DNA from 3 places in the Bacillus sp. D386 genome. Region 1 is predicted to be linked to each of the others. Evidence: riboswitches for the same ligand, from Rfam matches in the RefSeq annotation. Region 1 holds a riboswitch; each other region holds the start of a gene.
What was found. A riboswitch is a leader RNA that binds a small molecule or an ion and turns the genes downstream of it on or off. The one in region 1 is predicted to bind S-adenosylmethionine.
Positions count from the first base shown of each region.

Region 2: it holds a riboswitch for S-adenosylmethionine, as region 1 does, so the genes downstream of both, FHY45_RS10280 (bifunctional homocysteine S-methyltransferase/methylenetetrahydrofolate reductase) here and FHY45_RS14425 (methionine ABC transporter ATP-binding protein) in region 1, are expected to answer to the same signal.
Region 3: it holds a riboswitch for S-adenosylmethionine, as region 1 does, so the genes downstream of both, FHY45_RS12440 (methionine ABC transporter ATP-binding protein) here and FHY45_RS14425 (methionine ABC transporter ATP-binding protein) in region 1, are expected to answer to the same signal.

Region 1 is NZ_VEMV01000004.1:511,916-519,877, reverse strand. It holds gene FHY45_RS14450 (cysteine desulfurase) at 1-833, opposite strand, end outside; gene sufD (Fe-S cluster assembly protein SufD) at 833-2,137, opposite strand; gene sufC (Fe-S cluster assembly ATPase SufC) at 2,155-2,940, opposite strand; gene FHY45_RS20605 (YuzK family famiily protein) at 3,300-3,452, opposite strand; gene FHY45_RS14435 (MetQ/NlpA family ABC transporter substrate-binding protein) at 3,746-4,579, opposite strand; gene FHY45_RS14430 (methionine ABC transporter permease) at 4,593-5,261, opposite strand; gene FHY45_RS14425 (methionine ABC transporter ATP-binding protein) at 5,258-6,289, opposite strand; SAM riboswitch class I at 6,403-6,514, opposite strand; gene FHY45_RS14420 (O-acetylhomoserine aminocarboxypropyltransferase/cysteine synthase family protein) at 6,609-7,928, opposite strand.
Region 2 is NZ_VEMV01000003.1:279,722-287,683, forward strand. It holds gene FHY45_RS10265 (phosphatase PAP2 family protein) at 1-470, shown strand, start outside; gene FHY45_RS10270 (hypothetical protein) at 621-959, shown strand; gene FHY45_RS20530 (hypothetical protein) at 1,525-1,683, shown strand; gene FHY45_RS10275 (class I SAM-dependent methyltransferase) at 1,892-2,488, opposite strand; SAM riboswitch class I at 2,613-2,714, shown strand; gene FHY45_RS10280 (bifunctional homocysteine S-methyltransferase/methylenetetrahydrofolate reductase) at 2,809-4,668, shown strand; gene metH (methionine synthase) at 4,665-7,962, shown strand, end outside.
Region 3 is NZ_VEMV01000004.1:75,925-83,886, forward strand. It holds gene FHY45_RS12430 (amino acid ABC transporter substrate-binding protein/permease) at 1-232, opposite strand, end outside; gene FHY45_RS12435 (YrzE family protein) at 912-2,594, opposite strand; SAM riboswitch class I at 2,824-2,935, shown strand; gene FHY45_RS12440 (methionine ABC transporter ATP-binding protein) at 3,058-4,077, shown strand; gene FHY45_RS12445 (methionine ABC transporter permease) at 4,095-4,745, shown strand; gene FHY45_RS12450 (MetQ/NlpA family ABC transporter substrate-binding protein) at 4,763-5,632, shown strand; gene FHY45_RS12455 (M20 family metallopeptidase) at 5,689-6,897, shown strand; gene galE (UDP-glucose 4-epimerase GalE) at 7,071-7,962, shown strand, end outside.

The DNA.
Region 1 (7,962 bases):
ATGATTGGAGTACCGCCTTCAAATTTCCAAGGCAGCTCTTTCCATGTAGAATCCTGCAATCCCACAAAATCAATCATCTCTCCGCCAAATTCGATTGGTTCCATATTCTCGAGGTATTCCTTTTTCCCGTACATGACACCAATGCCAGTTGGTCCACACATTTTATGTGCAGAAAAGGCAAAGAAATCACAGTCAAGATCCTGAACATCCACTTTCAAATGCGGAGTGCTTTGCGCACCATCTACAACCATTACTGCTCCATTTTCATGGGCAATTTTCGCAATTTCTTTAACCGGATTGATGACACCAAGCACATTCGATACGTGCATAACTGAAACGATTTTCGTGTTTGAAGTAATCACTTCTTTGACTGTTTCAAGTGAAATAGTACCGTCTTCTCCAAGCGGGATATATTTCAATGTCGCACCGGTTGCTTTAGCTACTTGCTGCCATGGAATGATATTACTATGATGTTCCATCATACTGATAACAATTTCATCACCAGCTTTTAGGTTAGCTTTCCCGTAGCTGGCAGCAATTGTATTAATCGAAGTCGTTGTCCCTCTTGTAAAGACAACTTCTTCGATGGATTTCGCATTAATGAACTTTCTTACCTTTTCACGTGCTCCCTCATAAGCATCCGTGGCCATCGTTCCAAGTGTGTGAACACCACGGTGTACATTAGAGTTATACCGCTTGTAATACTCATCAATAGTCTGAATAACGGATGCTGGCTTCTGCGAAGTTGCGGCACTGTCCAGATATACTAATGAATGACCATTGACTTTCTCATTTAAAATTGGGAATAGTTCTTTAATATTCGTTGGAATCATTATTTAACTTTCCTTTCAATTACCTCAGTCAACTGCTTTTTAACAGCTTCAACAGGTAATTGATTTACTACTGGGGCAAGGAACCCATGGATAATTAAACGTTCTGCTTCTGTTTTACTGATCCCTCTGCTCATTAAATAATAAAGCTGAATTGGATCCACACGGCCTACAGAAGCTGCGTGTCCAGCTGTTACATCATCTTCATCAATTAACAGAATAGGGTTTGCATCCCCACGTGCTTTCGGACTAAGCATTAATACTCTGGATTCCTGTACAGCATCAGCTTTAGTGGCACCATGTTCAATCTTACCGATACCATTAAAAATGGAGGATGCTTCATCCTTCATAACACCGTGCTTCAGGATATATCCATTTGAGTTTTTACCAAAATGAACAACTTTAGTTGTAAAGTTTTGAGTTTGTTTACCAGTACCAACCACTACTGTTTTAGTATCACCATATGAACCATTACCATGTAGGTTTGTAATATTCTCTGAAATAGTATTACCATCGTTCATTAAGCCCAATGCCCATTCCACTCGTCCATCATTTCCTACATATGCATTACGGTTTACATAGGTTTTCATATCTTTAGATAATGTATCAACTGCACCATATTTAACGACCGCATTGTTGCCGACGATAACCTCAGAAATGATATTTCCAATAGTCTCTTTGCCGTCAACCAATGAAATATAGTTTTCAACGTACGTTACGGAGCTGCTCTCTTCAGCAACAACAAGTACGTGATTATATAATTCAGTCTCAGCATTATCAATCATGAAGATAGCCTGGATGGGTTCTTCAATAACCACGTTGCGTGGGATATAAAGAAAAGCTCCACCATTAAAGAGTGCTGCATGTAAAGCTGTAAGCTTATTCGTTTTTACAGGAACACTTGTAGTCATGAAGTATTTTTGCAAAAGTTCAGGATGTTCTTTAGCAGCAGTCCTGATATCTGTAAAAATAACACCTTTATCTTTAAGTTCCTGAGATACTGTCAAATAAGCAGCTGTATTGTTTCGTTGTACATACAAACTTCTGTTCTCATCAGGATTGATCAGCTTTTTCACGTCTTCAGCAAGTTCATCAATAGATGTAAATGTCTCGCTTGTAACGGAGTTCACTTTCATATCCTCTAATTGCCATTTATCAATCTTCGTTTTATCAGGTCTCGGCATAGGTAGCTCAGCTGAGGCAGAAAGGGCGTCTAAACGGAAGCTTTCAAGCCAGGCAGGCTCACTATGTGCTTTTGAAAAAGATGATACAACATCTTTTTCGAGTAATGTAGTTTCGATTGTCATAACGATCCTCCTATTGCTTATGCTTCAATTCCTACTGTTTCGTCTTCAATACCTAATTCTTTTTTAATCCAGTCATATCCTTCTGCTTCTAAGCGTTGCGCTAGTTCTGCTCCACCGGATTTCACGATTTTACCTTGCATCATTACGTGAACATAATCTGGAGTAATGTAGTTCAATAAGCGTTGATAGTGAGTAATCATTAGGCAGCCAAAATCTTCGTTTCTCATTTGGTTGATTCCTTTGGAAACAACTTTCAGCGCATCAATATCTAAACCGGAGTCGATTTCATCAAGAATCGCAATGGCTGGTTGCAGCATTAATAATTGAAGGATTTCATTACGTTTCTTTTCACCGCCGGAAAAGCCTTCATTTAAATAACGTTGAGCCATATCTTGATCCATTTCTAATAGATCCATTTTTTTATCCATTTCTTTAATGAATTTCATTAAGGAAATTTCGTCTCCTTCTTCACGTTTACTGTTAATAGCAGAACGCATGAAGTCGGCATTAGTAACCCCAGTAATTTCACTTGGGTATTGCATTGCTAAAAATAGACCGGCACGAGCACGTTCGTCAACTTCCATTTCAAGAACATCTTCACCGTCCATTGTGATGGAACCACTTGTTACTTCATATTTTGGGTGACCCATGATAGCAGATGACAATGTAGATTTTCCTGTACCATTTGGCCCCATAATTGCATGGATTTCTCCACCTTTAACTTCAAGGTTTACCCCTTTAAGAATCTCTTTACCTTCTATTGAAACATGTAAATCTTTAATTGTAAGAACTGAACCAGCCATTCTTATACCTCCAATATATAGTCATCTAAAGTTTTAGATTATTTCTATTCTCAATTTATTCTCATTACAATCTTATAACAAATCAAATCTAGATTCAACTTTTTGAAACGAGAAAATTACATAAAATGGACATAATATTTTAACATAATACTTAGCTTTACTGACATTATAATGTTAATTTTCACGAAAGAAAAGAACCAGCATGATCTTTACCAACCACCCTGATTTTAAAGACGGCAGTAACATTTTTGCACTAATTGAAAACATAAAAACAGGTAGAAGGAGAAATTGATTTTTCTTCCGCTACCTGTTTTTATGATTATCACTTTTAGAAATATTCACTTTATCACTTGATTCATTTACCCATGTACTCTTCTATTCACATCATTTAAGATTTGATTACTCTTCATATAACTACGTTCACGCTTCTCTTCTACTTTCATACGCACTTCAAGATTCTGACTGTAAACTTCATAGCCAACTCCATGTGCCTGCCTCATCGCTTTTTCCATTTCATCTGTTACTCTAAGCTGTAACTGATTGTCAAAGATAATGAATCATTCCTTTCCATTTATTATAATAAGGGTATCACTTTGCAGAAGAACCCTCAAAGTCTATATACCACTCTGAGCACATCTTAAAAGTGATATTGCGTATTTCTTCTAGGAAATCCTTGATTATCCTGAAAAATAATACCAGAGAAGAAAATAATTCATTGGAAAAGCATCTTACAATTGCTTTTAAAACACCTATTATATAGATGAAAAAGGTGCAGCTAAATGAATAGCTGCACCTTCCTTTTCTATTATTTATTTGATGGGATAACGGACCCTTTGTAGTTTTCATTAATGAAATCCTGGATATCTTTAGAATGAAGAACTTCAACCAATGTTTTAATTTCTTCCTTATTCTTATCCTCAGATCTAACAGCAATAATGTTTACGTATGGATTATTATCAGCACTTTCCAATGCAATCGCATCCTCAGCTGGTACAAGATCCGCTTCAATGGCATAGTTGGAATTAATCAGTACTGCATCGCCTTCATCATTATTGTAAACCTGCGTAAGCATAGGTGCTTCAATATCCGTTTTAAACTTTAAATTCTTCGGATTTTCCGCAATATCATCCACAGTTGCTTTAGTTTTATCAATGCCTTCTTTTAGCTTTATTAAGCCTTCTGTTTCCAGCATAGATAACATACGCCCATGATCAGCTACTGAGCTGCTCATAATGATGCTTGCGCCTTTTGGTAGGTCATCCAGGCTGTCGTATTTTTTAGAATAAACACCAATCGGTTCAATATGGATTCCGCCTGCATTGGCGAAATCATACCCATTATCCTTCACTTGACTCTCAAAATAAGGGATGTGTTGGAAATAGTTAGCGTCAATTGAGCCATCTTCCAATGCTTTATTCGGCATTACATAGTCTGTAAATACTTCAACTTCAAGTTTAATACCTTTTTCTTCAAGAAGAGTTGCTGCTTCTTCCAATATTTCTGCATGTGGAACATTTGATGCGCCAATTTTAATCGTTTTTAGTTCTTTGTCCCCGGAATTGGATTCATCTCCTGATCCACCGCAGGCTGCCAATAATAGGGTTAATCCTAAAACAAGTATGAACGATAACTTTTTCACTTTGGTTTCCTCCCTAGCGCTTATCTAATTTTCTTGTTATAAAATCTCCAATAAATTGGAGAATAAACACAATAATCAATACTAAAATAGTAGCAACAATCGTGACATCTGTCTGTCCGCGGCTAAACCCTTCCAAATAGGCAAGGTTTCCAAGTCCGCCCGCACCAATCATACCTGCCATCGCTGTATAACCTACAAGCGCAATTGCCGTAACTGTGATACCAGAAACAAGTGCAGGCAGAGATTCAGGAATTAGCACCTTCCATATGATTGTAAAGGAAGTGGCCCCCATCGATCTTGCTGCTTCGATTACACCTTTATCAATTTCACGCAATCCAATCTCAACCATTCGCGCATAGAATGGAGCAGCACCTATAATTAAAGCTGGCAAAGCCGCATTGACACCGATAATACTTCCTACTAATGCCTTTGTGAAAGGAATTAACAACACGATTAGAATAATGAATGGAATGGAACGGAATATGTTAACGAAAGCACCTACAATTCCGTAAATCACTTTGTTTTCCCACATATTCCCCTTTGAGGTCAAGAATAATAGCAGACCCAATATAATTCCAAGGAAAAAAGTTGCGATTAATGAGACACCTGTCATATACAAGGTTTCCCATGTCTTTTCATAAATTCGTTCCCAAACTACATTTGGTAATAATGTTTCCATCATTCTGAAATCACCTCCACACCAATTTCCTGATTGTGGAGATAGTCAATCGCTTTCACCACTTCAGCAGCATCACCGTCTACATGAATAAATAACGTTCCATAGGACCCGTGCTGAGTCTGCGATATTTTACCCTGCAATATGTTTACATTGATTTTGTAAGAGCGGATAACCTCTGATAAAACAGGGGTTTCAGCTGATTCGCCAATAAAGGATAATTGTACAACTTTCCCCGTCGGATATTCAGCAAGCAAATGCTCAATCGTCTCTTTCGTTTCTTCTGGCTCAGTCACTTGCTGTACAAATCGTTTAGTAATCGGAGCATTTGGTTTTTTAAATACATCAAGTACTTTTCCGCTCTCGACCACTTTCCCCATCTCCATCACAGCAACGCGATGACAGATTTTACGAATAACATGCATTTCATGTGTAATTAATACGATTGTCAAGCCAAGTCTTTTATTTATATCAACGAGCAAATCCAAAATATCGTCTGTAGTCTGAGGATCAAGTGCTGATGTCGCCTCGTCACAAAGAAGAACCTGTGGATTGTTCGCTAATGCGCGCGCTATACCGACCCGCTGCTTCTGACCGCCGCTCAACTGAGATGGATAAGCATTTTCACGGCCATCTAATCCTACCAGACTTACAAGTTCCTTCACTCTTTCTTTACGTACCTTGCTTGGTACGCCCGCAATTTCTAAAGGAAACTCTATATTTTCGCTGACTGTCCTTGACCAGAGGAGATTAAAGTGTTGAAAAATCATACTTATTTCCATTCTGGCTTTTCTTAATTCAGCGCCTTTTATAGCAGCCATATCTTTGCCTGCCACCAAGACACTGCCTTCTGTTGGCTTCTCTAAACCGTTCAGCATTCTAATGAGGGTACTTTTTCCCGCACCGCTGTACCCAATAATTCCAAAGATCTCGCCTTTTTCAATAGATAATGAGACTTGATCCACTGCTTTGACAGCTGATGAACGTTTAAATGTTCCTGAGAAGGTCTTCGATACATCACGTAATGTAATCATGAAAAGTTCACCTGCTCTTTCTATCAACCTATAATTAAAGAATAACTTCAGTTAAACAAAAATGCCTTTCTGCGGAGGCAGAAAGGCATGATTTATTTATAACATGTTCCTTTCTCTCATCTCCCAGGATTTATTATCCTGTGTGAATTGGCACCTTTTCAATCATAAATGATTGCCGGTTGCCGGGCGTCAAAGGGCACTTCCCTCGGCCTCTCTTGATAAGAGTACTTAAACTATTCAATTAAATCTAACTGTCTGCTATCCTATCATGTTGAAGAAAGAACTGTCAACACCAAAGTCTGCATAGCATGTTCAATATTTATTTCACAACCACCTCAGTGGAAGCTATACCTGTTGCTTTTTCAATCGCAAGCTCCAATTCTTCAATTAGATCTTCTGCATGTTCAATTCCAACAGACAGTCTGATTAAATCCTCCTGTACACCTGATGCTTTTAATCCCTCTTCACTTAGTTGCTGATGAGTCGTGCTTGCCGGATGGATAATTAGGCTCTTTGCATCTCCCACATTGGCCACATGGGACCACAGTTCAACGGAATCAATCAGTTTTTTACCTGCCTCACGTCCACCCTTTATTCCAAAAACAACGACTGCTCCAGCACCTTTGGGTAAATATTTCTTCGTTTTTTCGTAATCAGGGTGATCTGAATCTCCTGGATACAAGACCCACGATACAGCCGGATGCTGTTTTAAATAGTCAACTATTAATCTCGTATTGGCTACATGCTCCTTCATCCTCACATGCAGAGTTTCCAATCCGAGAATAAATTGAAAGGCATTGTACGGGCTTAAGGAAGGACCTAAATCTCTCAACAGCTGAACTCTGGCCTTTACAATAAATGCTGCTGCACCAATTGCTTCACTGTAAATCAGATCATGATAGCTTGGATCGGGTTCAGTAAAGCCCGGAAATTTAGATGAATTCCAGTCAAACTTCCCTCCATCGACTATGACCCCGCCTAATGTGGTTCCATTTCCAAGCAGCCATTTCGTAGCTGAGTGTACGACGATATCCGCTCCAAACTCAATCGGACGGGATAAATAAGGAGTTGCAAATGTATTATCAATGATTAACGGAATTCCAGCTTCATGAGCAATTTCCGCCACCCGTTCAATATCAAGAACCTGCAGGCTTGGATTTCCAATCGTTTCTCCAAAAATAGCTTTGGTCTTTGATGTAATCGCTTCTCTAAAATTTTCAGTGTCACTTGGATCCACGAACCTTACGTTAATACCATACTTAGGGAGAGTATTGGCAAATAAATTGTAGGTTCCGCCGTATAGAGTGGACGCAGAAATAATTTCATCACCTGCTCCCGCAATATTTAGGATTGAGAGTGTTATAGCTGCAGCACCACTTGATACCGCTAAAGCTCCAATGCCACCTTCTAATTCTGCTATACGTTCTTCGAATACACTTGAAGTTGGATTATGGATTCTAGTATAAATATAGCCAGTTTCAGCTAATCCAAATAAATCCGCAGCATGATCTGTGTCTTTAAATAAATAAGCATTCGTCTGGTAAATCGGCACGCTTCTCGCTCCAGTTACCGAATCCTGCTGCAATCCTCCGTGTATACCTACTGTTTCAAACCGATACTTCTTTTCTTCATTTGCCATTCTACATCTCTCCATTTCATTTTAAATAGAGAAG
Region 2 (7,962 bases), on a different contig from region 1:
ATCTTGGATCAGTTGATGGCAATATTCTATTGGTTATCCTATTCTCTGTGTTTTTATTATTTAAAAAACGTGTATTAAGTGTCATATTCTTAATCATCACGACATTATCGGGCGGTTATGTTAACCATTACTTAAAATGGATTTTCCAGCGGGAGAGACCAACATTGAATCCATTGATCGAGGTAAATGGCTTCAGCTTTCCGAGCGGTCATGCTATGTCATCCTTTATCCTATACGGCGCACTTATGATCATAACTACCAGAATCACGAAGAATTGGCCCATTAGATTGGCTGTCTATGCGATTTGTATTTTTTTGATTTTAACGATGGGCTACAGCCGAATCTACTTGGGTGTCCATTATCCGAGTGATGTAATTGCAGGGTATATTGCAGGATGTGCATGGCTTGCTATCATTGCTACTGTATTTACGTTTGGGGAATATCGGAAAACAAAAGGTTCGAAATCGTAATAGGCTGTCCATAAGCCATAATGGCTTATGGACGGCTATTTTTTATGGAAATCTTGGCTGTCTGAAAATAACAAAAGGTTTCTAAGGAAATATTTGTTATAATAATTTATAAAGAAAAATTCTGGAATAAGTAAACAAGGGGATTTTAGTATGATTGATTTGATTATTGGGTTGTTAATCAATGGTTTAGTAATAGTTGCGTTTTTAAACATCAACAAATTTAATGCCCAAAAACTAAAATTATCAATAGTAAGTCTTATATCAACTATTATTGTTGTAGTTGTTCCTACCTTAGGTTATCGATTTGATAAGAGTATTGGTGATTATTATTTCGGTTTTCCTGCTGATATTTTAGTTTATCATGGTGGAATGCTGTTTTCTTTAGTCTCGTTTGGCTTTTTGTTTAACTTCTTTTTCTTTTATTGGGTGTTTAAACTAATAGTTAAATTAGGAGTGCTTATTAGGCCTGTGAACAAGGGAAATTATTGATGTTATTTAAAAGGGGTTGCTTAGGCTGCTCCTTTTCTTATAGGGTTCCCATTTCGCTTAATGCAGCAGCCAAAGTTAGTTACTTCAGTGTGAAATAGGCGTAGCGGTAAAACCGCAATATCGGTTAACGATGTTATGTTGGGATAGCTGAAGAAGAAAAAGTATAATTTTTAATTAAGGTAATATTAAGTGATAATCGTTGAATGCCTTTTTGTGTTGAACTTCTTATGGCAGTAAAGGTTCAGGATAACGAAAAAGAGTTTTACATAAGAATAAGGAATTGATAAAAATCAATTTAATAGGAGAAAAACATGGGGCATTAGTTGAATAATTGCGACAATAAAAAAGCTGTCTTTCTTTAAGTCATCAGCAACAATACTTGTGAACAGAGAGCAAATAAAAGAGATCCATTAGCAAGGGATAGGAATTTTCAATCACCTAAAAAAGACAACCAGAGTCATTATGTTATCAATAACATATATGGTATAATTTTCATGCAACTACTTGGTGCGGGTGGTATGCACCTTCTTTTCCTTATATAAAGGAGGAGGGAGGTGATATACTTATGGATTTTCTAATAGCTCTGGCAAAAGATGTAGCAATGATCTTTTTCACGACCCTTGCTGCCGGCATCGCCACGCGATTCGCCAATCTTCAGCTAAAGGGCAAACGAAAAACCACCCCGCGCCGACCAAAGCATAAGGGTGGTTCCTCTAAGAACTAAACTATTTGCATACCACTCGCTAGTAGTTGTACCAGGGAGTATCCAGCTCTCTGGTTTTTTAATATATGTGTATATGTTTATAATATACCCTAAATAATAGAAATTCAATCAAAACTGATGGAGGAGCTTATGGTTTTTATAGGTTGAAAAGGGTCAGATAGAAAGAGTGTCTAAGCTTGAGTGGAATTTCTAATATTCATAAAAAGGGCTATTTGATGGCTGTGACATTTATAGATAAGCACGGTTTGAGTGGTTTCGTTTGAACCTTAATAGACTTAAAGCCTGTATTAGTTAGCACCTCTCTAATCTCTTCGGCAAAGGCATGAGCCTGTTCTTCGGTTGCTTCTTCCTGCCTTGGCTGCACGGTTATAGTCAGTTTTCCATTTTCTTTTAATAAAGAATGTATTTTTTGAATACAAGCCTCTTGATCTTCCCATAATGGATAGCTATTTACACTAAATATTTTATCGTACACCATTGGATTGGGAATCCCGAGAACAGTTCCATTAAACAAACGAAGCTGATTGCGGTTGAGTTGTTCTTGATTTCGTTTGCTCGCATTTTTCACCATTTCTTCTGATGGATCGACACCATCTATTTGGATGGTAGGGTACTTCTCAAAAAGCATGTGCATTCCTTCACCTGGGCCAAAACCAACTTCTAGCAGTGTGTCATTTGGGGTAATAGTCAATTGATCAAATGTCCATTCGTATAATTCCTCATTTTCATAGGCCATTATTTTACCTGCAATCTTTCCGAGGACACCAGTTGGATTTTTAAACTGATTCGTTATTATTTCCTTCATCTAACATCACTCCTACCCCATACATACCCAAAATACTAAATCGTTAACTCTTTTGGATTAATTATCAAAATAGATTGAAATAACTGAAAATTTATAGTAAATTAAGTAAATATATAATTTCATATTCTTATCTAGAGAGATGGAGGGACTGGCCCGTTGAAATCTCAGCAACCTGGATGGTAATCCAAGGTGCTAAATCCAGCAAGCAATGCTTGAGAGATGAGAGACCTTAGGAAAGAGGGCTTTCATGATGAAAGCTCTTTTCTATTAGTCTGTTTTCCTCATCAGAGACATTAACCAACTAATTAGGGGGAAAGACAGTGAAACTACTGGAAACGTTAAATGAAAAAATTCTAGTCGCAGATGGGGCGAGTGGAACACTTTTATATTCATTTGGAATTGATAGTTGCTTTGAAGAGCTTAATTTGACAAACCCCAATCAGATCAAAAAGATGCATAGAAGTTATATTGAAGCTGGTGCTGATGTGATTCAATCGAATACATTCGGCGCAAATTTCCATAAATTAAAGCGCTATGGCCTTGAAAGGGAAGTTTCTCAAATTAATAGAGCTGGAATTAAAATAGCGAAAGATGCGGCTGATCCAAGCACCTTCGTTATTGGGACGATTGGCGGCTTACGGAGTTTCCGGAAATCAGAATTAACATTAACTGAAATTAAGGGATATTTCGATGAACAGCTGACCGCTTTATTGGAAGAAAAGCCGGATGGCATTTTACTTGAAACCTATTATGATTTAGACGAATTATTAACGGTAATAGAGTCGGCTAGAAAAATGAGTGATCTTCCTCTTATCGCGAATATTTCTCTGCATGAAACAGGCCTTTTGCAAAATGGTATGCATGTCAGTGAGGCGTTTTCTCTTATGAAAAAAACAGGCGCTGATGTGGTAGGCATCAATTGTCGGATGGGTCCCTATCATATGATTCGCTCATACGAAGAAGTACCTTTATTGGAAGATACCTATTATGCGGCTTATCCAAACGCCAGCTTACCTGATTTATCAGATGGAAGATATGTCTATTCGACAGAAGCGGATTATTTCATTAATAGTTCAAGGCAGCTTGTGAAGCAGGGGGTCCGGCTGCTAGGTGGATGCTGTGGTACAACTCCTGCCCATATTCAGGCCATTCGTAAAGGAATCGAAGATCTTCATCCTGTAAAGGTGAAAGATTTTGTAGCCAAGCCGAAGCATCAGCCTATATCATATGAAATCATTCAATATAAACGAAAAGGTCCAGATACAATTTCAGGTAAGGCAAAAAAACAAACGACGGTTATCGTGGAGTTGGACCCGCCAAAGACGTTCGGCCTGGAGGATTTTTTAATAGGAAGTCGCTACCTATTAGATTCGGGTGCCGATGCGATTACACTTGCGGATAATTCATTGGCGTCACCGAGAATATCCAATCTTGCGGTAGCGTCGATTTTACAATCAAAGTTAAATACGGTGCCTCTTGTTCACTTAACTTGTCGAGATCATAATCTGATTGGCTTGCAATCTCATTTAATGGGCATGCATTCCCTTGGATTATCAGAGGTGTTGGTGGTGACTGGGGATCCTTCAAAAATTGGTGATTTTCCGGGCGCGACTTCTGTATATGATCTTTCTTCAATGGACCTGATTTCATTGGTTAAGCAATTGAATGAGGGGCGCTCCTATTCAGGAAAATCGCTGGGTAGCCGGGCGAATTTCGATATCGCAGCTGCCTTTAATCCAAATGTAAAGTACATAGATAAAGCCGTACAGCGAATGGAAAAGAAAATTCAGGCTGGAGCTGATTATTTCTTAACCCAGCCCGTGTTTAGTATTGAAAAATTAGAGGAAGTATACGCGGCAACCAGGCATATAACAAAGCCGATTTTTATTGGCATTATGCCTTTAACGAGTCACCGGAATGCAGAGTTTTTACATAATGAAGTGCCAGGTATTTCATTGCCGGTTCATGTTAGAGAGGCGATGGAAAGAGCCGGAACGGATAAGGAAGCCTGTGCTCGCGAAAGCTTTGCCATTTCAAAAGAATTAGTGGACGCGGCAAGTGAACTATTTAACGGTATCTATATTATTACACCTTTTATGAAATATGAATTAAGCGGGCATTTGGTTCGGTACATCAAAGAACAGAAATCAGTTGTAAATAAGGAAGTGCATCTATCATGAGAACAGAAAAATTGAAAGAGTTATTGGCTGAAAGAATAGTTATTCTAGATGGAGCAATGGGAACCATGATTCAGGCGCATCAATTAATAGAGGATGATTTTGGCGGGGAACAATACGATGGGTGTAATGAGTATTTAACGCTAACCCGCCCGGATGTAATCCAATCGATTCATGAAGAGTACTTGGCAGCAGGTGCGGATATTATTGAAACAAACACATTCGGGGCAACTCCAATTGTACTGGATGAATATAATCTTGGTCACCTGGCATATCAGCTGAATAAAGAATCAGCTCAATTGGCTCGAAAAGCAACAGAACAGTTTGACAGTCCTGACAGCCCTCGCTTTGTTGCAGGTTCGATGGGACCTACGACCAAAACCTTATCCGTAACAGGCGGAGCCACTTTTGAACAATTGGCAGATTCATATGAAGAGCAAACGAAGGGCCTGCTTGATGGGGGAGTTGATTTGCTTCTCTTGGAAACATCGCAGGATTTATTAAATGTGAAAGCAGCTTATATTGGAATGAAAAGAGCATTCTCATCTTTAGGCAGGGAAGTTCCATTAATTATCTCAGGAACGATTGAACCAATGGGGACTACTCTAGCCGGTCAAACCATTGAAGCTTTTTATATATCGTGTGAGCATATGAATCCTCTTGCAATCGGGCTTAATTGTGCAACTGGTCCAGAGTTCATGGCTGACCATATCAGGTCTTTATCTGAATTAAGCACTGCTGCAGTAAGCTGTTACCCGAATGCGGGATTACCAGATGAAAATGGCCAATATAATGAATCGCCTTCCTCCCTAAGCAAGAAGATCAAGCAATTTGCCGAAAAAGGTTGGATTAATCTTGTTGGCGGCTGCTGCGGAACGACTCCTGATCATATTCGAGCTATTAAAGAAGCGGTTACCGGAATTGAAGCGAGGCAAATTAATGGCAAACAGGGTAATCATGCTGTCTCTGGTATTGATGCCTTAATCTATGATGATTCAATGAGACCTTTATTTGTAGGTGAACGGACAAATGTGATTGGATCCAGAAAGTTTAAGAATCTGATTAAGGACAGGAAATTTGAAGAAGCTTCCGAGATTGCTAGACAGCAAGTCAAAAAAGGAGCCCATGTAATAGATGTGTGCCTAGCTGATCCAGATAGCGATGAAGTGTCTGATATGGAAGAATTCATGAAAGAAGCGGCTAAAAAAATAAAGGTGCCTTTTGTTATCGATTCAACCGATGAAATGGTCATCGAAAAAGCACTCCGCCATTCTCAGGGTAAAGCAATCATTAATTCGATAAATTTAGAGGATGGGGAAGAACGCTTTGAGAAAATTGTTCCATTGGCAAAAGAGTATGGTGCAGCCTTGGTTGTTGGAACAATTGATGAAAAAGGGATGGCCGTAACAGAAGAACGAAAACTGGAGGTTGCCCAGAGATCGTATCAACTGTTAACAGAAAAGTATGGAATCGTACCGGAGGATATTATTTTTGACCCGCTTGTTTTTCCGGTTGGTACTGGTGATGAACAATACCGGGAAGGAGCTGCGGAAACGGTAAAGGGACTGGCGGCCATTAAAAAAGAGCTTCCGAGAACATTAACGATTTTAGGTATCAGTAATGTATCGTTTGGACTGCCGAATGAGGGAAGAGAGGTCCTGAATGCCGTTTATTTATACCACTGTACAAAGGCTGGCTTGGACTATGCGATTGTCAATACAGAAAAATTAACCCGATTTGCGTTAATCCCTGAGGAGGAAGTTAAATTATCAGAGAATCTTTTGTTTCATAACTCAGAAGAATCTCTTGCTGAGTTTGTTGCTTTTTATAGGACAAAAAAGCCTGTTCAAAAGGAAACGAAAGAAAAACTTCCATTAATGGAGCGCCTGCCTGAATACATTATCGAAGGGACAAAGGACGGGTTGAAGGAGGATATTGATGAAGCTCTTGAAAAAGGGATGGAGCCGCTTGATATCATCAACGGTCCATTAATGGCCGGTATGTCGAAGGTTGGAGAACTATTTAATGATAACCAGTTAATCGTAGCTGAAGTATTGCAAAGCGCGGAAGCCATGAAAGCAGCCGTTTCGCAGCTTGAACCATTGATGACTAAATCAGGTACAACGTCTACAAAAGGAAAAATGGTGCTGGCAACCGTGAAAGGGGACGTACATGATATCGGGAAGAATCTCGTTGATATCATCATGAGTAATAATGGCTATGAAGTGGTTGACTTAGGCATTAAAGTAGCTCCGCAAACCTTGATTGAATCCGTCCGAAATGAGAACCCAACTATTATTGGCTTGTCAGGCTTGTTGGTAAAATCAGCCCAACAGATGGTTATTACCGCTCAGGATTTAAGAGAAGCGGAAATTGATGTTCCGATTGTAGTAGGTGGAGCAGCTCTTACCAGGAAATTTACTAGAGGGCGAATTGCTCCTGAATATAATGGACCGGTCTTTTATGCAAAGGATGCCATGAATGGACTCGATTTAATCAATCAGCTCCATGACGATGAGAAAAGGCTATCCTTTCTCGCTCAGCTAGAGGCAGAAACGAATGAGCAAGCAGCAGTGATTTCGATTGAAACGAAAAGGGATATTCAAGTTACAGAAAACCGTGATAAAACAGTGAAGGATCAAGAGAATATACCAGTCCCCGAGGACTTAAACCGGCATATTCTGCAGGATTACCCACTATCTCTGGTGTACCCATATGTGAATAAACAAATGTTATTTGGCCATCACCTTGGGATGAAGGGGAAAGTGGATCGGTTGTTTGAGGAAGAGAATCCAAAATTATTAGAACTTGCAGCCATAGTTGATGAGATTCTCGAAAACAATCAGATTAAATTATCAGCGATGTATCAATATTTTCCTGCAAAAAGTGATGGAGAAATTCTAAAAATATGTTCCCCAGCTAATCCGGATGAAGTCCTCGAAACATTTGATTTTCCGCGACAGTCCAAAAAGCCTTATCTGTGTTTATCTGATTATGTGAAGGACCAAGAGTCAGGTGTACAGGATTATGTGGGATTGATGATTGTCACTGCAGGTAAAGGTATAAAAGAAATAGCAGAAGGATGGAAAAAAGAAGGACAGTATTTAAAGAGCCATGTCATCCAATCACTCGCACTCGAATGTGCAGAAGGCTTAGCTGAACGAGTCCACCATCTTATGAGGGATGCTTGGGGAATCCATGACTCTATCGATATGACCATGAAAGAACGATTGAGTGCTAAGTATACCGGTCAGCGTTATTCATTCGGGTATCCAGCCTGCCCGAATCTCGAGGATC
Region 3 (7,962 bases), 440 kb from region 1:
GCTTAATTTCTACTTCAAACCCTTGATTTTCAGCTATAGCATTGAGTAAATCGATATCTATACCTACAAATTCGCCATTCGTTTCCTGGAATTCAAATGGGGCAAATGTAATATCTGTTGCAATCTCATATTTTTTTCCTTCTGCTTTCGTGTTTAAAGCCGGGAATATAAATGAAGCAATCATGACAATAGCCATTGCTATTAGGAATGTGAATTTTGAAAATTTCTTCATTGTGAACCTCCTTCATATAAGTAACGTTTAAAAACCCTCTATATCCAATTGGGGCGGGTTAAAAGGGATGTTTTAATCTTATAACAGAATGTATGTATCTCTATGAGTATATATAAAGATACGGTTTTTTGGCAATCAATACTTACCAAATAATATTAGATTACTATAAGATTTCCATTTATTTGTTGTGAAGAAAAAGATGTAATAAAGGGTGGAGAAATAAAAAAAGAGCAGTATTATACGTATTTAATCTAATAAAATATATAGAGATTTGTAAATGGAAAGTACTTCCTAAATGTTATGTGAAAATAATCTAACTCACATATTAATACTGATTATGTATGGAAAACAGCTGAGAATGCTTTAACCATGTAAGTGTATCTTAAGCAAATTTTAGTTCTGAAGAATGAATTCTAAAGTATATTTCCATTTGTGCTCTAATTCTTTTGGAACTACATCCAGTATGGGTATTGATCTATAGAATTTAACTCCAAAGCCCTCCTCTTAATAATGTAAACACTACCTATTATGAGTATTTATGACTAATTTTATTTACCCTATTCAACACGATTCTAACTATATATTTAACAATAATTTAAATATGGGTAATAAAATTAGTCCAGTTGTTAAAAAATAGATCAATCCTCGAGTGAGGATGATCTATTTTCTTCAGTATATATTATTGTAAATTCTTAATTGTAATACCGTTAACAGGTAAAAAGTTTTCCCCGGTATCCAGGTACGTTACAGATACCTCATCGTTTTCCTGCAGATATATGATCAAAGGATCCTTTTCAGAGGACATATTGTAGCTTTGTCCATTATCCAGAAGGAACGAAACGACGGTATATTCACCTGATTTTTCTTTATAGACTCTGATAACTTTCCCATCGATTTTCTTCTCAACACTTGTGGAGGTGCCGTTAACCGTTCCGCCGCCTTTTTGAAGTGCTGTTTTGTATAGCTTTAAGGCTTCATTTGGCGTTGACCCATATGCTGTTATTTCAGGATTGGCAGCAGATACAATGAAATAATTTTGTAGGAATCCATTTGAATCCAGGACTCCTGTTAACCAACTGGCTTCACCGTAAAAATTATAGATGATGGGCATTTCTCCTTCCCATTTCTTTTCTATAAACTTCTTCTCGATAATTTGCAGGGCACCCTGTGAATCCATGTAGGATTCCTCCATATTACCTGTATAATAGACAGCTTTACCTGTCCTGGAATTTGTGAGCGCATAGCCGAGCATAGAATCGACGCCTTCTTTAGGACTCGTGAAATCAGTGAAATAATACATATCTCCATTTTCATCAAAGATCGGACTTACATTCGCTTCGGTACCCTCATCAGAAGGCAGTTTAACATCTGATTTTCCAAATAGGCTGTTCCAATAGCCATGAATATAATTTCCGAAGTAGCTGTTTTGTGTACTGACAACTTCTGGTGCAACGGCACCATCAATAAATTCGGGCGCTTCAGAAAGGGAATAAGAGTTGGACTTCCCAGTTTTGGCATCCATCACCACAACACCTTTTACCTTAAAGCCATTTCTGGCAGAGACAAAATCACCATAAGAGCGAATATAAAATGGCGTGCCATTATCATCTACTTCAAGCTGTGAATCCCCATAGAATATGTAGGATGGATACTGTAGACGAATACGGCGCTCTGTTTCTTTATTGAAGAATGCAGAAGGAGTGTAGATCATTTCTGCATCAACAAATTTTGGGTTGGCTGATGAATCTGTAGCACTCAATATAAAGTAACCAGGAGTTTCTTTCCCTTTCAGCCATTTGAAGAATCCTGAAAATTCGACTGGAGCAATATAAACATACTCACCATCTACTTTTTGGATTTGTAAATTCCCTAATTCGTAGTAGCTCGTATTTGGTACCTGGCCAAATGCTTTTTTCATTTTATTGCGCGCGTATTGAGGAGGCACGCTGGCCGGCTTTTTATTTTCATCAAATGTTTGAATTTCTTCTTTGATGTCCATTTTAGCTATAGTATACTTTTCATCGGCATTGAACAGAAATGCCGTTAAAAAATAGAGACCGACAAGCAAACTACCTGCAAATAAAATACCCTTAATGGTTCTCTCCATACCCGTAGCAAGCATTGAACCCAGCAAGGTTAGTATGATGACAAAAATCCAAAGAGAAGAGATAGTTTGATCCAATAGGGTGAAGTAATAAAATAAAAATGCTCCAATCGTGATTAATGCAGCTAAGCTGACAAAAACAAGCAGTTTTGTTTTCCCCTTCATATGGATACGTAATTTTTCATTATTTTTGAATGGCACAAGAATAAGTGCCGATATAATCCCAATGATAATGGAATAGATGAAGATATTTCCCACAAAGTACCCCTCCTTATTTTTTCTATAATTTACCTTAATATCCTATACGAATAACTGACCAAAATGATTCATGAATTGGAAATATTCATGAATTTTAGTTGCTGTAACTTGATTTAGGATATTCTTTATTATAAATCAAAAATATTTTAAATATTATAAATTATTATTGACATTGCTAAACAAGATAGGATATAGTTGGAAACATCAAATTTAATTGAATAGCAAGCGATTCTTATCGAGAGAAGTGGAGGGATTTGGCCCTATGATACTTCGGCAGCGGATTTTTACTATGGTAAAAATACTGTGCTAATTCCAACAAACATCTGTTTGAGAGATAAGAGGAAGCTTTAAGCGAACATATTTCTACTTGTCTTTTTATGTATATGTTCATACAAAGCCTCTTCTGTCTAATGACAGAAGGGGCTTTTTGCATTTCGAATTTTTTAGGCCTGGAGGAGAGAACATGATTGAGTTTCGAAACATAAAAAAGTCATATCAAGCAAATGGTCAAAGCGTAGATGCTCTGAGAGGCGTTCATTTAACGGTTGAAAAAGGGGATATTTTTGGAGTGGTAGGATACAGCGGGGCCGGGAAAAGTACACTTTTGCGTTTAGTTAATATGCTTGAACGGCCTACTGAGGGGGAGGTCCTTGTGAATGGTAAATCGTTTGCCAGTCTCAAAGCAAAGGAATTAAGGGCAGAGAAAAAGAAAATCGGGATGATCTTTCAACATTTCAATTTACTTCAATCTAAGACGGTATTTGATAATGTAGCGATTCCATTGATACTATCCGGCGTTCGTAAATTAACGATTCAAAATAGAGTTCGAGAATTACTGGAGTTCGTGGGGTTATCAGCTAAGGGTCGAAGTTACCCGGATGAATTGTCAGGGGGACAGAAGCAGAGGGTTGGAATTGCGAGAGCTCTGGCCACGAATCCATCTATCCTGCTATGTGACGAAGCTACATCGGCATTGGATCCGCAGACGACCAGGGATGTTTTAGAGCTATTGAAAAAAATAAACCGAGAATACAATATAACAATTTTGCTTATTACACATGAAATGTCGGTGATTAAAGAGATATGCAATAAGGTCGCTGTCATGGAAAATGGGAGGGTTGTTGAGCAGGGTCCTGTTCTTGATATTTTTTCCAAGCCAACCACTGAGGTTGCCAAGCGGTTTGTTAGAACAGTCATTCACGACGAGATTCCGCAGAGCTTTTTGAAATCCTTAAAGGAGAATAAACCAGCAGTTTGGAAACTTAATTTTTTGGGATCTTCGTCTGGCAAGCATCTACTTTCAACAGTGGCGAAAAGTTTTGATGTCCATTTAAGTGTTCTTTCTGCCAATATTTCTGAAATACAGGAAACCCCTTTTGGAAATTTAATCGTTGAGGTCATCGGTGAAACAGAAGAAATAAAGAAGGCGATCCAATACATAGAGAGTGAGGATGTGCTCTTGCAGGAGGTTAAGCTATCATGAATGAACAGTTTTTAGGAATGGAAATTACACTTGAACAGTTACTGATTGGATTCAGTGACACACTCTATATGGTTTTCTTCTCCTTACTATTCGCGGCCGTGATTGGATTGCCTTTAGGGATTTTACTCGTCATAACGAGAAAGGGTCACATTCTGGAGAATAAGTGGGTGTTTAATATATTGAACCCAATCATTAATATTTTACGCTCGGTTCCCTTCATTATTTTATTGGTGGCTTTGATTCCATTTACACGATTGGTTGTTGGATCGGCGATTGGAACGAATGCCGCCATTGTACCGCTTGTATTTTATGCAGGTCCTTATATTGCCAGATTGGTTGAAAATTCATTATTGGAAGTTGATAAGGGAATTATTGAAGCAGCTCAGTCAATGGGCGCTACTGAATGGCAGATCATTTTTCGGTTTTTAATACCAGAGGGACTTAGCTCTCTTGTTTTAACCTTTACAACAGCAACTATTGGGCTGGTTGGAGCCTCAGCAATGGCAGGGGCAGTAGGAGCTGGAGGAGTTGGAGATCTTGCCCTCACCTATGGTTATCAGAGGTTTGACACTAACACCATGATTGTAACCGTTGCGGCACTGGTAATCATTGTACAGCTTTTACAATCCATAGGTAATACGCTGGCTAGAAAAATAAGAAGACGATAAAGAAGGAGATGGAAAAAATGAAAAAACTTTTTCTTACTATTTTAATAATTGCATGTACTGTCGTAACAGCAGCATGTGGAAGCGATTCGAAAGGCAGTGCAAAAGAGGGCAGCTCTACCATTAAGGTTGGAGTAAGCAGCGGAGACACAAGAATATGGGATTATATTGCTGAACTCGCTAAGGAGAAGGGGCTCAATATAGAGCTTGTAAAGTTCAGTGATTATATTTTGCCGAATACAGCTCTAAATGATGGTGAAGTGGACGCTAATGCATTCCAAACAATCTCTTATTTTGAAGAACAAGTGGCGGAAAGAAAATTAGATCTTGAGCCACTAAGCTCTACTGTTATTGCACCAATGGGAATCTACTCAAATAAGCATAAGGATTTAAAGGAATTGCCTGATGGGGCTAAAATTGCTGTCCCTAATGAAGGTACAAATCTTGGCCGGGCGCTACTTCTTTTGCAGGAGGCTGGCTTCATTACACTAACAGATAATTTTGATGGAATAGGCTCTTTGGAAAAAATTAAATCAAATCAAAAAAATATTAAACTCGAACTGGTAGCTGCCGGGAATACACCGCGTTTTCTTGAAGATGTAGATGCATCTATTATAAACAATAACTTTGCGGTTGAGGCAGGATTGACATTAAAGGATGCCTTGTTCCATGAAAGTGCAACGGCCAAACCATACATTAATATTATCGCTATAAAAAAAGGGGATAAAGACCGCGCTGAGCTAAAAAAACTGGCAGACATCTATCATTCCGAGGAAGTGGAGGATTTTATCCTTAAAACATTTAAAGGAAATACCATTCCGGCTTTTGTTTCAATAGAAGAATTGGTTAATTATCAGGATGCCTGGACCAGCCCGGCAGTCGATCAATGAATTACTTCGGATACTAACATAGGTATAAGATTATTAGAGAGATTGGAGGCAGAGCAATGATTAAAAACGAAGGTCGCATTTTTCATAAAGATATTATCAATGAATATATAGATCAGCAGAAAAACAAATATATAAATATAAGCCACCAAATTCATGAAAATCCAGAAATAGGGAATGAAGAATTCTTTGCATCTGAAACACTGACCAAGGTATTAATCGATGCTGGCTTTGAGGTAACAAATGATATTGCTGGCCATAAAACTGGATTTTTAGCGAGGAAATCATCCTCAAAGCCGGGGCCTACGATAGCTTTTCTTGCCGAGTATGATGCGCTTCCTGGCCTTGGCCATGCATGCGGCCATAATATCATTGGCATCACCAGCGTAGCGGCTGGAATTTCGCTTGGTTTAGTACTCGAGGAAATAGGGGGAACGGTACTTGTTTACGGTACCCCGGCAGAAGAAGGGGGTCAAAATGGAAGTGCGAAGGGCAGTTATGTAAAGCATCAATTGTTTGACGGTGTGGATGCAGCTATTATCATTCATCCTTCTGGTCAAACGAGAACAACTCAGCCTTTCTTGGCTGTTAATCCCCTTGACTTTCATTTTTATGGGAAACCGGCGCATGCTGCGGCAGCACCAGAGGAAGGGATTAATGCACTTGATGCGGTCATCCAGTTATTTAATGGGATTGGCGCATTGAGACAGCAGCTGCCGACAGATATAAGGGTTCATGGCATTATTCCAAATGGAGGAGATGCACCTAATATCATTCCTGATTATGCCTCTGCAAGATTCTATATTAGAGCTTCAACTTGGAAAAGTTGTGAGGAAATATCGGAAAGGATTATTCAGATTGCCAAAGGTGCGGCGTTGGCAACCGGAGCCGATGTAAAAATAGAAAGATTTCAAAATGAAGTTCATGATTTCGTTCTGAACACGGCTCTTGATGAGGTACTTCGAGAAGAACTGGCAGCTCTAGGTGAGGAGGTTGTACAGGGTACGCGGAATGCATCCGGTTCAACAGATGCAGGAAATGTAAGCCATGTTGTTCCGACAGCGCATCCTTATATCAAAATTGGTCCGAATGATCTAATTGCCCACACAAAAGAATTTAGAGAGTGTGCTATATCAGAACTTGGAGACCAAGCCGTCATTACTGGTGCAAAAGCCTTGGCCAATACAGGTTATCGCCTTCTGACAAATCAGTCGTTACTGCAGAGGATTAAGGATGAATTCCTTAAAGCTAAAACAAGTGATATTTAAACAAGCCTAAATATCGACTTGCGACAATATAAATTGAGTATCCACTGCCCTGTTCTTCTTTTAGTATTTTTAACTCATAAAGAAATTAAGTACCACATAATTCTAAATAAGGTGAAATTAGTGTATGTGTATTTCTAATTACCAATCGTGAGAAACAGGGGAGTGGATCATGGATGGCGATACTCATTACAGGTGGTGCTGGTTATATAGGCAGCCATGCGGCAGTTGAATTCTTAAAAGCGAATTATGATATTGTGGTGCTGGATAATTTCTCTAACAGTCATGTGGAAGCAATTGAAAGAGTGAAAGAGTTAGCTGGTAGGAACTTTCCTTTCTATAATATAGATTTAGTAGATAAGGAAGCTGTTGACCAATTGTTTGCAAAATATGATTTTGATTCAGTTGTCCATTTTGCCGGTTTAAAAGCAGTTGGTGAGTCCATTTCGATGCCTCTGAAATATTATGAAAATAATGTGACGGGTACCATCAGACTATGTGAAGTTATGGCGAAGCATCAGGTGAAGAAGCTGGTATTCAGCTCTTCTGCCACTGTATATGGTATGCCGGATCGGGTACCGATTGATGAGTCCTTTCCATTATCAGCAACCAATCCATATGGCCGTTCAAAATTAATGATAGAGGAAATCCTGTGTGACTTGCATGTTTCCGATCCAGAATGGAGTATCGCCTTGCTGAGGTACTTCAATCCTATAGGAGCTCATGAATCAGGAAGAATCGGTGAGAATCCAAGTGGTATTCCCAATAATTTAATGCCATATATCACACAGGTTGCCATTGGAAAAAGAGATAAATTATCCGTTTTTGGCAGCGATTATGAAACTCATGATGGTACCGGTGTTCGCGACTATATCCATGTAGTCGATTTAGTGAAGGGCCATTTGAAGGCATTGGAATATCTGCAGGGTAGATCTGGAGTAGAAGCATTTAATCTTGGAACAGGAAACGGATATAGTGTCCTGGACCTGGTGTATGCTTTCGCAAGTGTTAGCGGAAGGAAAATCCCTTACGAATTAGTGGAACGGAGGCCCGGTGATGTGGCTGTTA